DNA from 3 places in the Streptomyces sp. SP17BM10 genome. Region 2 is predicted to be linked to each of the others. Evidence: riboswitches for the same ligand, from Rfam matches in the RefSeq annotation. Region 2 holds a riboswitch; each other region holds the start of a gene.
What was found. A riboswitch is a leader RNA that binds a small molecule or an ion and turns the genes downstream of it on or off. The one in region 2 is predicted to bind S-adenosylmethionine.

Region 1 (5,258 bases), on a different contig from region 2:
CCTCCCGTTCGCCGCGGCGGCCACCGGCTACGGTCACCGGCCCGCGCAGGTCGCCAGGGTGATTGCCACCGCCGATCTGCTGCTGGGCTACCACGAGGCCGTCCACGCCCGGACGGTCGACTACGTGCGCAGACTGAACGGCCCCGCCCTCGCGCGGATCGTCGACGAGTCGTGGGACCCGCCGGTCACCCTCGGGGTGCGGCTGATCAGCGTGATCTCGGACGACCTCCAGCACGTCGGCCAGGCGGCCTACGTGCGCGGACTGCTGGGCGGGGGCTAGCAGCGCGGAACCGGACGGCCCGGGGCACGGTCGGGCCGAATCGGGTGGGATGGGACGATACGTGCCATGTCAAGCACGTCTCCCTCGGTCCGGGACACCGCCGCCCCGCCCGACCCGCTCCGCCGCCTCCTGCTCGACCTGGGCGACGCCCTCCTGGGCGGCGGTCTGCCCGTCCACGACGTCGAGGAGGAACTCCACGGCCTGGGGCGGGCGCTGGGGGCACCCGGGGTGCGGGTCGCCGCCCTCACCAACGGGCTGTTCGTCTCGCTCGGCGCGGACGACGCCACCGCGTTCCGGCCCGTCGGCGCCGCGCTGCGCTTCGAGCAGACGGCCGACGTCCTCCACCTGGTGCACCGGCTGCGCGCCGGCGGGCTCGACGGGCCCCGGGCGCTCGCCGAGCTGGACGCGATCCGGCGGGCGCCGGCCCGCTGGCCGGCGTGGGTGGCGGACCTCGGGGCGCTGCCGGTCGGGGTCGGGGTGTGCATGTTCCTGCAGCCGGTCGCCGCGAACGTGCTGGCGGCGGGCGCCGGTTCGCTGGTCGTCGCGGGGCTGACCGTGCTCGCGCGGCGGCTGCCGTCGCTGCGGCCGCTGCTGCCCGTCACCGCCGGGTTCCTCGTCGCGTTGCTCGTCCTGGCGCTCGCGCGGGCCTCGCTGCTGGACGGCCCGCTGCGGACGATCGTCGCCACGCTGGCGATCCTGCTGCCGGGCGGGCTGCTGGTCACCGGCCTGTCGGAGATCGCCGCGGGCTCGGCCAGCGCCGGGACGGCCCGCCTGGTGTCCGGGGCGGTGCAGCTCGCGCTGTTCCTCGCCGGGGTGGCCGCGGCCGCCACCGCGATCGGCATGCCCGCCTCCGCGCTGGCCAACGTCCAGGTGGCCAAGCCGAGTTGGTGGGTGATCGGGCTGGGCCTGGCGATCGCCGTCGCGGGTGTCGTGATCAACGTGAACACCCCGCCGAGCGCCGTCCCGTGGATCGTCGCGGTGATCGCGGTGAGCGTCACCGTCCAGGTCGTCGTCGGCTCCGAGCACGGCGCGGCGATCGGCGGCCTGGCCGGGGCGGTCTCCGCCGCGGTCGCCGCCACCCTGGTGCACTGGCTGCCCGGCGGGCCGCTGTGGCAGGTGCTCTACCTGCCCGCGTTCTGGATCGTCGTGCCGGGCTCCTTCGGCCTGCTGAACACCGCCCAGATCGAGGTGGGCAACGGGGCCCAGTCGGTGCTGGCGGCGGTCTCGGCGGTCTTCGGGGTGTCGATCGGCACCCTGATCGGCTCGGTGATCAGCCGCGTTCCCCGTCCGGCGCTCCTCACCCCGGCCGCCCGGGTCTGAGCCGGTTCACAGCCGGCTCCGAGCCGGGTTCTGAGCCGGTTCTCCGGGCGGGTCGATCGACCCGCCCGGAGAACCGACCAGGCCGGTCACGGGTGGCGCAGCGCCTCGGTGAGGTGGTTCGCCGCCTCGATGACGGCCTGGGACAGGCGTGCCCCCGGGTGCCGGGTGAGCCGTTCGATCGGGCCGGAGACGGTGACCGCGGCCACCACCCGGTTGGACGGCCCGCGCACCGGCGCCGACACGGAGGCGACCCCGAGCTCGCGCTCGCCGATGGACTGCGCCCAGCCCCGACGCCGTACGCCGCTGAGGGCCGTGGCCGTGAAGCGCGCCCCCTGGAGCCCCCGGTGCAGGCGCTCCGGCTCCTCCCAGGCGAGCAGGATCTGGGCGGCGGCCCCGACCTTCATCGGGAGCGTCACCCCCACCGGCACGGTGTCGCGCAGACCGGAGAGCCGCTCCGCGACGGCCACGCAGATCCGGACCTCGCCCTGACGGCGGTACAGCTGGGCGCTCTCGCCGGTGACGTCCCGCAGGTGCACGAGCACCGACCCGGCGGCCGCCAGCAGCCGGTCCTCCCCCGCCGCCGCCGACAGCTCGGCCAGCCGGGGGCCCAGGACGAACCGGCCCTGCAGGTCCCTGGTGACCAGCCGGTGGTGTTCCAGCGCGACGGCGAGCCGGTGCGCGGTGGGGCGCGCCAGGCCGGTGGCGGCGGCGAGCCCGGCCAGGGTGGTGGGCCCGGACTCCAGGGTGGCGAGGATCGCGGTGGCCTTGTCGAGCACGCCGACGCCGCTCGTGAGCTCCATGGATGGGTACTCCAGTCTCGAATCCGCGGCCGGTGGGTGGTCCGGCCCGCGGGGGCTCCCCGCGGGGAGCGGGGGGGTGGTCAGCGAGAACGGGCCGGAGAAGTCGGCCGGATGCCTGCGCCGGGCACGAGACGGGTACGCGGAAGGGCCGGGGCGGGAAGCGCCCGGGCGAAGGACAGCACAGAGAGCACCGTGTCTCCTCATCTTTCCCGCGCCACGTTGGCGACAGGCCGGAGTTGGCACTGATCCCGGACGGCACGGCGCGTACTTCGGACGCCGGGTCGAACGGGGAGTTGCCGGGGCTTCGTAGGGCCGGTCCCTCCACCCCTCTGGATGATTCGCGAGGAACGATACAAGATTCCCGGGGCCGCCCGCCAAACCTCCCCCCGCCCTCCCCTTCCCTCCCCCGCCCCGCGTCCCGGCGGTTCGTGGCAGCACGGCTCCCGCCGGGCCCGGCCGACGGGGCTCCCCCGTCGACGTCGACGCGGCGCGGGCGGCCGGGATGACGGGGGCGGCCACCGCGAGCCCGCCGACCTCCGCGGGCTCGCCGGCGCCCGTCCTGAGCGTCGACCACAGATCTGTCGGACCGTCAAAGTCCTTTCTTGTTAAGGACGATCACCGCGACTCCTGTTCTGAATCGAGTCGCCGGCGTCGCGGATCCGGACATCTGTCACGGTTTCGAAGCGGCAGTGCCACGACTTCGCATATCCCTCACGCCGCCGCGACCGGAGCTCTACCGTTTGACCGACGGTCCTTCCCGACCGTCCCCGAGCGGGAGGGCGAGCACATGAACGGTCGCCAGGGTCCGGTCGTGCGGTCGGGGGTGGTCGACGTGGCGCTGTGCGCCGCCGCGGCCCGCTCGTCCGGCACGGGCCAGGCCCACGACGGCGTGCAGGACCTCGCGACCGGTACGGGCTTCGGCACCGGGAATCAGCGGATCACCGGGGCCTCGACCACGTTCTCGGTCGGCCAGACCGCCTACGTGGCCTTCATCACCGACGCGGGCGCGGCCGGGTGGACGACGGGCACGCTGCGGGCCGACGCCTGCGGCGGGGACACCGGCGGGAGCGAGACGAAGACCTTCGTCCTGCGCGAGGCCTCCACGTGGTGCAGCTGGTTCGTCGGGCCCGGCTCCTTCACCGACGGCAACCGGAGCCCGTGCGAACTGGTGCCCGGGCAAGGACCCCAAAACGTCAACTGAACCCCACGAGAGAAGGGTCGGAGCCGTGCAGCCCGTCAAGATCAGCGTCCAGTCCGGAGCACTCGCCGCCATCGGCGTGATCGCGTTCATCGACAGTTTCCTCCCCTGGTACACCGTCACCGAGAAGTCGGGCGCCACGGGCCTGCTCACCCGGTACGCGGCGAGCGGCAACGCCTGGGACGTGGGCGCCGGCGCCTGGATCCCGGTGATCGTCCTCGTGGCCGTGGGCATCATGGCCGCCCTCCCCGCCATCGGCCGCGGCCTCCCGGCCCGCCAGGGCCACGTCACCAACCTCGTCCTCGCGGCGGTCGCCACCGTCATCGTCCTGCTCCGCTGGCTCACCTACCCGTCGATCCCGGTCGGCGAGTCCGCCTTCATCGACGCCGGCGCCGACGTCGGCACCTACCTCGGCGTCCTCCTCTGCCTCGCCGCCACCGGCGCGGCCTACCTCGGCTTCACCGCCAACGGGGGCACCCTGGACAGCTTCACCAAGATCTTCCGCACCCCGTCCGCATAGGGGCCGTCGCGGATCCGGCCGAAGGCGCGGGGCCCGACGGGCCTCGCCGCGTCCCACGTCCCTCAGGCGCCGCACTCGCCGTCGTCGACGAACGACGCCCGCCGTGCCGAGGTCGGCCGAGCGCGGCGCGGGCCGTCCCGACCAGCAGGTCCAGCAGGAACTGCTGGACCAGGTGGTCTCTATGCCATGCCGACGGCCCGATGGGCGGGCGTCGGGCGGTCTCCGGTCGGGGGGCGGCTCAGGCGACGGTCCAGGTCGGCGAGGCGCCAGGCCGGTCTCGATCGCAGGCGGGCCGCGACGGCCGATACGGCTCCGGGGGCGTATCCGCAGGCCTGGACGATGCGTTCGGCGGCCTCGTGCTCGGCGGCCACCCGGCTCGCGCCCACCACTCTCGTCAGGAGCAGCAGTGCCTCCTCCTCGGTGAAGGCGCCCAGTCGGTGCGGCGCGACGCCCTCCAGGCCGGTCAGTTCGTGTCGGCTGGTGATCAGCACCAGGCAGGTCGGGGAGGCCGGGAGGAGGTCCCGGACCTGGGTGGCGGTGGCCGCGTCGTCGAGCACGACGACGGCCCGCTTGCCGTGCATCCGCTCCCGGAACAGCGCCGCGCGCTCGGCCGGGACGGTCGGGACGCGGTGCGCGGGGACCTCCAACTGCCGTAGGAACATGCCGAGTACGGTACTGGGGTCGGCCGGCGGGTGCTCGGGGTCGCAGCCGCGCAGGTCGACGTACAGCTGGACGTCGGCGCAGCGGCCGGCCCGGACGAGGTGGTGTGCGGCGTGCAGGGCGAGCTGGGTCTTGCCGATCCCGGCCGGGCCATCGATCGTCGAGACGACCGCGGCGCCGCTGGCGAAGTGCCGTACGAGCCAGGCGAGTTCCCGCTCGCGGCCGGTGAACGTCGCGAGGTCGGCGGGCAGTTGCCGCAGGACGCCGACCGGGCCGCAGGCCCGCGCGTCGGCGTGCACCCGGGTGCAGGCCGCGCGCCAGCGGGCCGCGTCCGCCTCGCCGGCGCCGAGTGCCCGGACGACGGCCAGGACGAGGTCCGGGTCGAGGCGGCGGCGGTCCGGCTTGAACACGTCGGCGACGGTGGTGTGGGAGACGGGCTGCGGCGGGCGCAGCAGCGGGCCGACCCGCTTGGCGAGCGCC
Region 2 (5,258 bases):
TCCTTGATGCCGCCGATCTTGGAGTTGGCGATGAGGATGTACGGGTCCTCGAAGGTCGCCTCCATGCGCTCCAGGTCGGTGGCGAAGTAGGCGGAGATGTAGCCCTTGTCGAAGCGCATGCCCTCGGTGAGCTCGAGCTCCAGGCCGAAGGTGTTGCTCTCCTCGACGGTGATGACGCCTTCCTTGCCGACCTTGTCCATGGCCTCGGCGATGAGCTCGCCGATCTGGGTGTCAGCGGCCGAGATGGAGGCGGTGGAGGCGATCTGCTCCTTGGTCTCCACGTCGGTGGCCTGGGCCAGGAGCTGGTCCGAGACGGCGGCGACGGCCTTCTCGATGCCGCGCTTCAGGGCCATCGGGTTGGCGCCGGCGGCGACGTTGCGCAGACCCTCGCGAACCAGGGCCTGGGCGAGCACGGTGGCGGTGGTGGTGCCGTCACCCGCGACGTCGTCCGTCTTCTTGGCGACCTCCTTGACGAGCTCCGCGCCGATCTTCTCGTACGGGTCCTCGAGCTCGATCTCCTTGGCGATGGAGACACCGTCGTTGGTGATCGTGGGGGCGCCCCACTTCTTCTCCAGCACGACGTTGCGACCCTTGGGGCCGAGCGTGACCTTCACTGCGTCGGCGAGCTGGTTCATGCCACGCTCAAGGCCGCGGCGAGCTTCCTCATCAAAGGCGATGATCTTGGCCATCTGAAGTGGTCCTCCGGGACACGGTCGACTGCTCGGACCAAGGGGTGCCCGCGACGGACGGCCAAGGTGTGCGGGGGTCTATTCCCCTACCGCTCCCAGGGCCTCACCGACCCGGTCCGCTGTCACTCTCAAGCTTTGAGTGCTAACGCCAATGATTAGCACTCCGGGTGGTCGAGTGCAAGCCCAATCGCCAAGCCGGGGGCCGCCGCGGGAACGCCGACGGGCCCGTGCGACGCGTGTCGCACGGGCCCGTCGAGAAGCGAGTGGTCGTCAGCCGTGGGCCGCGCCGAGCTCCTGGAGCCGGAAGGGGTCAGACCGCGCGGACCATGTCCGCCTGCGGGCCCTTCTGTCCCTGGGAGATCTCGAACTCGACCCGCTGGCCCTCCTCGAGGGTGCGGTAGCCGTCCATCTGGATCGCGCTGTAGTGGACGAAGACGTCCGCACCACCGTCGACCGCGATGAAGCCGTAGCCCTTCTCCGCGTTGAACCACTTGACGGTGCCCTGAGCCATTCCGAACTCCCCTAGTGCTGTGCTGACCCTTCACGGTCCCGCAGGTCGCGGGCCCGGGTTGGTTTGAAGGCCGGCCCGGGGAACCCCCCCTGGGCGCAGCCGTGCACGCCGCGACCAACCGCCCCGAACGACATCCGGTGGGCGGGTGATTGCGTCGACCGCGGCTGAATGTATCCGGATCGACGCCCTCTGCAACAGGGTCCTCCGCGGTGAATTCCGGGTCCGCGTCAAGGGACAGGCCGGGCCGAATCGGAAGGAACTCCGCAATTCGCGCCGGACATAGCGGACGGAATGCGCAAATCCCCTGGTGAATTCTGACATCCGCGTGACACGTTTCCCGGCCCGGTCCCCGGGCGGTCTCAACGGACGGACGGCGGAGCGGCGGTTCGCACGGGGAGGGGGAGGGGGACCCCTGTTCCCGGCCGAGCGACACTCTACTCCCACTCGACCGGGAAACATTCCCGCCGAAATGCGAGCGGCCGCCCCCGCGCACGGAATGCGGAATTCCGTGCGCGGGGGCGGCCGGTCGGCGCGGGGCGCGGCTCAGCAGCCGCCGGCCACCGCCGGAATGATCGAGACGCTGGCGCCGTCCTTGATCTCGGTCGCGAGGCCCTCGGCGAATCGCACGTCGTCGTCGTTCACGTACACGTTCACGAAACGGCGCAGCTTGCCGGTGTCGTCCAGGATGCGCGCGGAGATGCCCGCGTGGTTCTTCTCCAGGTCGGCGATGACATCGCCCAGGGTCCCGCCGTCGGCGGTGACCTCGGCGGCCCCGCCGGTGTAGGTGCGCAGGATGGTGGGGATGCGGACGGTGGCGCTCATGGGTGGCTCTCCTCGTGGGGGGAATCAGGCGGACGCGAGGCCGGCGCTGCGGAAGGACTCCAGCGTCGGGCGGATGACCGCGGTCATCCCCGCATCGGCGACGGCGTCCAGGGTCTTGAGGCCGTCACCGGTGTTGATCGCGACGGTCTCCTTGGCCGGATCCAGCTGCCCGGTCTCGACCAGCTTCTTGAGCACGCCGACGGTCACCCCGCCCGCGGTCTCGGCGAAGATGCCCTCGGTGCGGGCCAGCAGCCGGATGGCGGCCACCACCTCGGCGTCGGTGACGTCCTCGACCGCGCCGCCGGTGCGCCGCGCGATGTCCAGCACGTACGGGCCGTCCGCCGGGTTGCCGATCGCCAGCGACTTGGCGATGGTGTCCGGCTTCACCGGCTTGATCACGTCCCGGCCGGCCTTGAAGGCCGCGGAGACCGGCGAGCAGCCCGCGGCCTGGGCGCCGAAGACCTTGTACGGCCGGTCCTCGACCAGTCCGAGCCTGATCAGCTCCTGCAGGCCCTTGTCGATCTTCGTGAGCTGCGAGCCCGAGGCGATCGGGATGACGATCTGCTCCGGCAGCCGCCAGCCGAGCTGCTCGCAGATCTCGTACGCGAGCGTCTTGGAGCCCTCGCCGTAGTACGGGCGGAGGTTGACGTTGACGAAGCCCCAGCCCTCGCCAGCCGGGTCGCCGATCAGCTCCGAGCAGAAGCGGTTCACGTCGTCGTAGTTGCCCTCGATGCCGACCAGTTCGCCGCCGTACACCCCGGCCATGACGACCTTGCCCTGCTCCAGGTCGTGCGGGATGAACACGCACGAGCGGAACCCGGCCCTGGCCGCCGCGGCGCCGACCGCGCCGGCCAGGTTGCCGGTCGACGAGCAGGACAGCGTGGTGTAGCCGAAGGCGCGCGCGGCCTCGATGGCGCAGGCCACCACGCGGTCCTTGAACGAGTGCGTGGGGTTGCCCGAGTCGTCCTTCACGTGCAGCGGGGCCGTGAAGCCCAGCTCCCGCCCGAGGTTGTCCGCCTTGACCAGCGGGGTCCAGCCCGGGTTCAGGTTCGGCTTGGAGGCGACGTCGGCGGGCACCGGCAGCAGCGGCGCGTAACGCCAGATCGACGCGGGCCCGGCCTCGATCCGCTTGCGCAGCTCCTCGGCGGCCTCACCACCGAACTCGTACGCGATCTCCAGCGGCCCGAAGCACTCCAGGCAGGCGAAGCTCGGACCGAGCGGGAAGCGGGTGCCGCACTCCCGACAGGACAGGGCGGTGGCGGGGCCGAGATCCACGGATGCGGGTGCGGCGTCGAACGCGGATGTCGCGGTGATAGCCATGATGGCGGAGGCCTCTCTCCTCATCTTCCCCGGGGTGCGGGCGCACCACGGGCCGGAATTGGCACCTGTCCCGCCGGGGCCTGGTGGCCGGCCGCGCGAGAAGGTTGCCGGGACGTCAACGGGCCGTTCCCTCAGTCCCTCTGGATGAGCATGTGAAGTTGTCGTCAGCGGCGACCCCGGCGTGCGAAGGTCCGACCGCTGTACGAAGACTGTATCCGAAGGCGCCGGGCCCGAAAGGGGCCGTCCGCCACGCGAGATGGCCCGTTCCACCCCGATCCGCCGAGGAGAGTCCCGTGCCCGCCGAACCGATCCCCGCACTCCTCCCGCAGGCGGCCTCCTGGCTGGGCCGCCGCTCGTGGAGCGCGGCCGACCGGCCGGTCGACACCCTCCTCGCGGCCAAGCGCCGCACCGGCCACACCGTCAGCGTCGTCCTGCCCGCCCTCGACGAGGCGGCCACCGTCGGCGACATCGTCCGCACGATCCGGCGCGAGCTGATGGAGCGCCTCCCCCTGGTCGACGAACTCGTCGTCGTCGACTCGGGGTCGGCCGACGACACCGCCGCCGTGGCCGCCGCGGCCGGCGCCCGGGTCGTGCCGCGCGACGAGATCCTGCCCCGGCTGCCCGCCGTGCCCGGCAAGGGCGAGGTGCTGTGGCGCTCGCTGCTGGTCACCCGGGGCGACATCGTCTGCTTCGTCGACGCGGACCTGCGCGAGTTCGACCCCGCCTTCGTCTCCGGCACCGTCGGCCCGCTGCTCACCGAGCCGGACATCCAGCTGGTCAAGGCCATGTACGACCGCCCGCTCGAAGTCAGGGGCTCCGCCGGCGACCCGGACGCCGTCTTCCCGGCCGGCGGCGGCCGGGTGACCGAGCTCGTCGCCCGTCCCCTCCTCAACCTGCACTGGCCGGAACTCGCCGGTTTCGTCCAGCCGCTGGGCGGCGAGTACGCGGCCCGCCGCGCACTGCTCGAACGGCTCCCGTTCCCCACCGGCTACGGCGTCGAGCTCGGCCTCCTGGTCGACGCGCTGGACCTGGTCGGGCTCGACGCCCTGGCCCAGGTGGACGTCGGCGTCCGCCACCACCGCCACCAGGACGGCCAGGCCCTCGGCCGGATGGCCGCCACCATCTACCGCACCGCGCTCGAACGCCTCGACCGCGCCCACCGGCTCAAGGCCTCGGCCGACCTCGTCCACCCGCTGCTCACCCAGTTCACCCGCGACCCGGAGACCCGCGCGTTCACCGGCCACACCCACCCCGTGACGGCCCTGGAACGCCCCCCGATGCACACCGTCCCCGAGTACGCGACCCGCCACTGAAACGTTTGCCGACCCGGACCCCCGGCAACGTACCAACCATGGGCGATCTCACGACCGAACGTTCGAGCGCGACCGTGCTGGTGGCTTCCAACCGCGGACCGGTCTCCTTCGGCACCGCGGACGACGGCACGCTGACCCTCAAACGCGGCGGTGGGGGCCTGGTCTCCGGCCTCTCCGCGATCGACGACCCGAACGCCGTCTGGGTGTGCGCCGCCCTGGGCGACGCGGACCGCCGGGCCGCCCGGGAAGCCCCGTACGGGCGCCTCGACCTGGCCGGCCACGACGTCGGCGGACAGGCCGTCCGGATGCTGGACATCGACCCGGAGACCTTCGCCCGCGCCTACAACGGCGTCGCCAACTCGACCCTCTGGTTCGTCAACCACCTGCTCTACGCCACGCCCACCGCCCCCGTCTTCGACGCCGGCTTCCGCACCGAGTGGGCCGCCTACGAGACGTACAACCGCGCCTTCGCGGACGCCCTCGCGGCCGAGGCCGCCCCGAACGCCGCCGTCCTGGTGCAGGACTACCACCTGTCCCTCACCCCGGCCCTGCTCCGCGCGGCCCGCCCCGACCTGCGCATCGGCCACTTCTCCCACACCCCGT
Region 3 (5,258 bases), on a different contig from region 2:
ACGGGTGTCGGCCACGCAACGGCCGCCCTCGTTGCGGTAGTTCCACGCCGCGCCGTCCGTGACCAGCTCGCGGACGGCGGTCAGGAACCGGTCGACGTGCTCGTCCGGGGTCCCGGCGCCGAAGCTGACCCGGATCGCGTTCAGGCTGCGCTCGCCCGGCAGCGACGGCTCCGGCGCGCCGCACTCGGAGACAGGACTCGGCGCGACGTCCTCGTCGCCGAGCAGCGTGCGCACCAGCGGGTGCGCACAGAACAGCCCGTCGCGCACGCCGATGCCGTACTCGGCGGAGAGCGCGGCCGAGAAGTGCGAGCTGTTCCAGCCCCGGACGACGAAGGACAGCACGCCCACCCGCGCCACGCTTGGGGCGTCACCGGTGGGGCCGAACAGGTTCAGCACCTTGACCTGCGGGATCTCCGCCAGCCCGGCCGTCAGCCGGGCGATCAGCGCCCGCTCACGGGCCTCCAGCGCATCGAAGCCGGCCTCGCTCAGCGCCCGGCAGGCGGAGGCGATGGCGTAGGCGCCGATGACGTTCGGCGAGCCGGCCTCGTGCCGGGCCGGGCCGGTGTGCCACTGGACGGCCACCGAGCCGTCGGCCTCCCGGGCCACCGTGCGGGTCGCGCCGCCGCCGGCCAGGTACGGCTCGGCCGCGTCCAGCCAGTCCGCCCGGCCGGCCAGCACGCCGGCGCCGAACGGCGCGTAGATCTTGTGGCCGGAGAAGGCGATCCAGTCGACGTCCAGCTCGGACACCGAGACCCGGTGGTGCGGGGCGAGCTGCGCGGCGTCCAGCACCACCCGGGCGCCGTGCCGGTGCGCGGTCGCGGTCAGCTCGGCGACCGGCCACAGCTCGCCGGTGACGTTCGAGGCGCCGGTGACGCACAGCAGCTTCGGGCCCTCGGGCGCCCCGGCCAGCGCGGTGTCGAGCGCGGCGACGGCTTCGGCGTACGAGCGGGGGGCGCGCAGGTAGGTGACGTCCAGCCCGGCGTGGGCCCAGGGCAGCAGCGAGGCGTGGTGCTCGGTCTCGAAGGCGAACACCCGGGTGCCGGCCGGCAGCGCGGCGGCGAGCAGGTTGAGCGAGTCGGTGGTGGCCCGGGTGAAGACCACCTGGTCGCCCTCGCGCAGGTCGAGGAACTCGCCGACGGTCCGGCGGCTCTGCTCGAACAGGTCGGTGGACAGTTGCGAGAGGTACCCGGCGCCGCGGTGGACGCTGCCGTAGTACGGGGCGTACGCGGCGACGTCGTCCCACACCCGCTGAAGCGCCGGCGAGCTGGCCGCGTAGTCGAGCGCCGCATAGCCGACCTTCTCGCCGTTGGCGAGCGGCACCTGGACGTCGTGGCCGAGGACGGCGAGGGGGGCGCAGACTCCCGCGGGGAGGTGCCCCGCGGAGCGCGCCGAGTGAAGGGTGGTGGCGGGAGACGGGTGGGCGACGGACATGAGGATGCACTCCTTCGGGGGTCGAGGGACCCCGGGAGTGCTAGTCGTCGGGCGTCCGCGCTTGCCTCGCGGACGGTTCGCCGCGCGGCCCGGTCCTCACCCAGGGCACCCCGCCACGGACGGAGGGTTGCCGGACAGCAAGCTGGGGCTTGTCGCTGTCACTCATGACCTGGCCAAGACTCTAGGTCGCGTCCGCCGGGTGGTCAAACAGGCATCCACCATCCGGACAGCCGAAGGGGCCCGCGGCAGCGATCCGCCGCGAGCCCCCAACTCGCCCGTCAGCCCCGGGCGGTGGCCTCCGACCAGCGCCGCAGCAGTTCCTGCGCCGCGCCCGAGTCCACGGCCGCCGCCGCCCGTTCCATGCCGGCCGCCAGCTGCTCGGCGAGCGGCGCGTCCGTCAGGTCCAGCGCCACCAGCGCCGCCGCCGTGTTGAGCAGGACGGCGTCCCGCACCGGCCCGCGCTCCCCGGCCAGCAGCCGGCGCGCGACCTCGGCGTTGTAGGAGGCGTCCGCCCCGCGCAGCGCCTCGATGCCGACGAGCTCGATGCCGACGTCCCGCGGGTCGAAGGCGGTCTCGGTGACGATCCCGTCCCGCACGATCCACACCCGCGACGTCGTCGTGACGGTGAGCTCGTCCAGGCCGTCGTCGCCGCGGAACACCAGCGCCTTGGAGCCGCGCCGGGCGAGCACGCCCGCGATGAGCCCGGCGAGCCGGGTGTCGAAGCAGCCGACGGCGTGCGAGGTGACCTTGGCCGGGTTGGTCAGCGGACCGAGGATGTTGAACGCGGTCGGCACCCCGAGGTCGCGCCGCGCGGTGGCGGCGTGCCGCATCGACGGGTGGAACTTCGCCGCGAAACAGAAGGTGAGCCCGATCTCGTCGGCCACCTCGGCCACCCGCCGGGCCGAGAGGTCGAGGGCGACGCCGAGCTTCTCCAGCACGTCGGACGAGCCGCTGGCCGAGGAGGACGCCCGGTTGCCGTGCTTGACCACCTTGGCGCCGGCCGCCGCCGCGACGATCGCGGACATCGTGGAGATGTTGACGGTCTTGGCGCGGTCGCCGCCGGTGCCGACGATGTCCACCGCCGGGCCCGGGATGTCCAGCGGCTCGGCGTGCGCGTACATCGCGTCCACCAGACCGCTGATCTCGTCGACCGTCTCGCCCTTGGCCCGCAGCGCCACCATGAACCCGGCGACCTGGACGGGGGACGCCTCGCCGCTCATGATCCGGTCCATCGCCCACGCGGTGGCCGAGCGGTCGAGGTCCTCCCCCTTCAACAGCGCCGCCAGGAGGTCCGGCCAGGTGCGGACCGCCTGCGCGGGGTCGGTACCACCGTTCGCAGGGTTCACGTTCACCATGGCTGACTCCAGCTGTGTCGGTTCCCCGATGGGGACGTCCGTACGGATGGAGTCAGCCTATCGAGCGGTGGGGTACCTCCGGCCTTGTCTTCTCTAGTACTGAGACGACGCCGCTCAGCGCGTCGCGGGGGCCCGCTTGGCCAGGCGTGCCCGCAGCAGCGTGGCCACCGCCCCGGCCAGCGCGACCGGGTCCACCGGGTGCGAGATCGCCGCGTCGGCCCGGCTCCAGGCGGCCAGCCAGGAGTCCTGCGGCCGGCCGATCAGCACCAGCACCGGCGGGCAGCCGTAGATCTCGTCCTTGAGCTGCCGCCCGAGCCCGAGCCCACCGGCCGGCACCGCCTCGCCGTCCAGGACGCAGAGGTCCACGCCCCCCTTCTCCAGCGCCCGCAGCACCGCGGGGGTGGTCGCGCACTCCAGGTAGGACAACTCCGGCAGATCCTCGGCGGGCCGGCGGCCGAGCGCCGTCAGCACCTGCTCGCGGGTGTTGCGGTCGTCGCTGTAGACGAGGACGGTGAGCGTCTCATCGGTCGTGTACGCCATTGACCCTGCTCCCTCAAGTGTGATCCGGACCACGTTCGCCTGCCCCGGATGCTACTCCGGATCACCCCCGGCCGAGCCCCCTCCCGCGCGCGTTCCTCCTCAAGGCGCCGCGCCCGGGGCTCACCCGCCCGGAGGACGCCCCGTCACCCGGACCCGCGCAGTCCACCCGGACGGCCGACAGCCGGCCCGCTCCCCTACCTCCCGGCACTGCGCCGGCCGTGGATGGACACGCTGGGCAACGGGGTCACGGGGGCCTCCGAGGAACCGTCAGAAAAGGGACACGCCGCTGCTCAGGCACCGTCCGGACACCCGACCGCCCCCCAAGGGGGCATACCGCACGCACCGGACACTCCGAGGGAGACCCCCCGGCGTGAAGACGGAATAAGGGACCGACATAATGTCCGTCGTGGCGACAGCAACAGCAGTAGAAACCGGGCACGCGCACGGATCGGTCAACCGGCCGAACATGGTCAGCGTCGGAACGATCGTCTGGCTCAGTTCCGAGTTGATGTTCTTCGCGGCCCTCTTCGCGATGTACTTCACGCTCCGCTCCGTCAAGGGGCCGGAGTTCTGGACCGAGAAGGCGCACGCCCTCAACGTGCCCTTCTCCTCGGTCAACACCACGATCCTGGTGCTCTCCTCGCTCACCTGCCAGCTCGGCGTGTTCGCCGCCGAGCGCGGGGACGTGAAGAAGCTCCGCTCGTGGTTCGTCATCACCTTCGTGATGGGCGCGATCTTCATCGGCGGTCAGATCTTCGAGTACACCGAGCTGGTCAAGAAGGACGGCCTCTCGCTGTCCTCCGACCCGTACGGCACGGTGTTCTACCTGACCACCGGCTTCCACGGTCTGCACGTGACGGGTGGTCTGATCGCCTTCCTGCTGGTCCTGGGACGGACGTACGCAGCCAAGCGCTTCACGCACGAGCAGGCCACCGCCGCCATCGTGGTGTCGTACTACTGGCACTTCGTCGACGTCGTGTGGATCGGCCTGTTCGCGACCATCTACCTGATCAAGTAACCAGCTGATCAGGTCGCTGGCCACCGGCTGCGGCCCCCGCCCTCACCGGCGCAGGGCCGCTTCTGCCGGTGCCGACGCTCCCACCGACCGACCGCGCGCGCAGCCCTTGCCGGGCAGCCTCGTGCCGGCCAGACCGGCAGCCGGGTGCACCCACCAGTCGACCAGATCCTGACACCGGGGTTATTCCGTGAAAAAGCTCTCCGCACGACGGCGCCACCCATTGGCGGCGCTGGTCGTCCTACTTCTCGCCCTGGCGGCAACCGGGGGGCTGTACGCCGTGTTCGCGCCCGCCGACAAGGCGCAGGCCGACGTCGCCGCGCAGTCGCTCGCGATCGACGAGGGTAAGAAGCTCTTCGCCGTCGGCTGCTCCTCCTGCCACGGCCTGAACGGCCAGGGCAGCAGCGACGGCCCGAGCCTGGTCGGCGTCGGCTCCGCCGCCGTCGACTTCCAGGTCGCCACCGGCCGCATGCCGGCCCAGCAGCCCGGCGCGCAGGTCCCGCGCAAGAAGAACATCTACTCGCAGGCGGAGATCGACCAGCTCGCCGCCTTCGTGGCCTCGCTCGGCCCCGGCCCGGTGACGCCGACCCAGGAGCAGTACACCTCGACCAACCCCGAGGACATCTCCAAGGGTGGCGAGCTGTTCCGCACCAACTGCGCCCAGTGCCACAACTTCGCCGGCCAGGGTGGTGCCCTGACCAAGGGCAAGTACGCGCCGTCGCTGGAGGGCGTGGACGCCAAGCACATCTACGAGGCCATGCAGACCGGCCCGCAGAACATGCCGTCCTTCCCGGACACCACCATGCCCGAGGAGCAGAAGAAGCAGATCGTGGCCTTCGTCCGCCACACCACCAACGATGAGCCCAACCCCGGCGGTCTCACGCTCGGCAGCCTCGGTCCGGTGACCGAGGGCCTGT

Region 1: linked by a shared signal. The riboswitch ahead of PUR71_RS16395 (IclR family transcriptional regulator) and the one ahead of thrC (threonine synthase) in region 2 are both predicted to bind S-adenosylmethionine.
Region 3: linked by a shared signal. The riboswitch ahead of PUR71_RS19930 (aminotransferase class V-fold PLP-dependent enzyme) and the one ahead of thrC (threonine synthase) in region 2 are both predicted to bind S-adenosylmethionine.

Annotation. Positions count from the first base shown of each region.
Region 1 is NZ_JAQYXB010000576.1:44,664-49,921, reverse strand. It holds gene PUR71_RS16405 (mycothiol transferase) at 1-280, shown strand, start outside; gene PUR71_RS16400 (threonine/serine exporter family protein) at 347-1,600, shown strand; gene PUR71_RS16395 (IclR family transcriptional regulator) at 1,687-2,400, opposite strand; SAM riboswitch class I at 2,598-2,740, opposite strand; gene PUR71_RS16390 (hypothetical protein) at 3,188-3,601, shown strand; gene PUR71_RS16385 (hypothetical protein) at 3,627-4,118, shown strand; gene PUR71_RS16380 (NB-ARC domain-containing protein) at 4,298-5,258, opposite strand, start outside.
Region 2 is NZ_JAQYXB010000684.1:275,663-280,920, forward strand. It holds gene groL (chaperonin GroEL) at 1-689, opposite strand, end outside; gene PUR71_RS40365 (cold-shock protein) at 1,000-1,200, opposite strand; gene PUR71_RS40370 (ubiquitin-like small modifier protein 1) at 1,744-2,022, opposite strand; gene thrC (threonine synthase) at 2,047-3,342, opposite strand; SAM riboswitch class I at 3,360-3,493, opposite strand; gene PUR71_RS40380 (glucosyl-3-phosphoglycerate synthase) at 3,636-4,655, shown strand; gene PUR71_RS40385 (alpha,alpha-trehalose-phosphate synthase (UDP-forming)) at 4,694-5,258, shown strand, end outside.
Region 3 is NZ_JAQYXB010000588.1:242,192-247,449, forward strand. It holds gene PUR71_RS19930 (aminotransferase class V-fold PLP-dependent enzyme) at 1-1,431, opposite strand, end outside; SAM riboswitch class IV at 1,484-1,601, opposite strand; gene trpD (anthranilate phosphoribosyltransferase) at 1,710-2,786, opposite strand; gene PUR71_RS19940 (hypothetical protein) at 2,901-3,326, opposite strand; gene ctaE (aa3-type cytochrome oxidase subunit III) at 3,724-4,344, shown strand; gene qcrC (cytochrome bc1 complex diheme cytochrome c subunit) at 4,532-5,258, shown strand, end outside.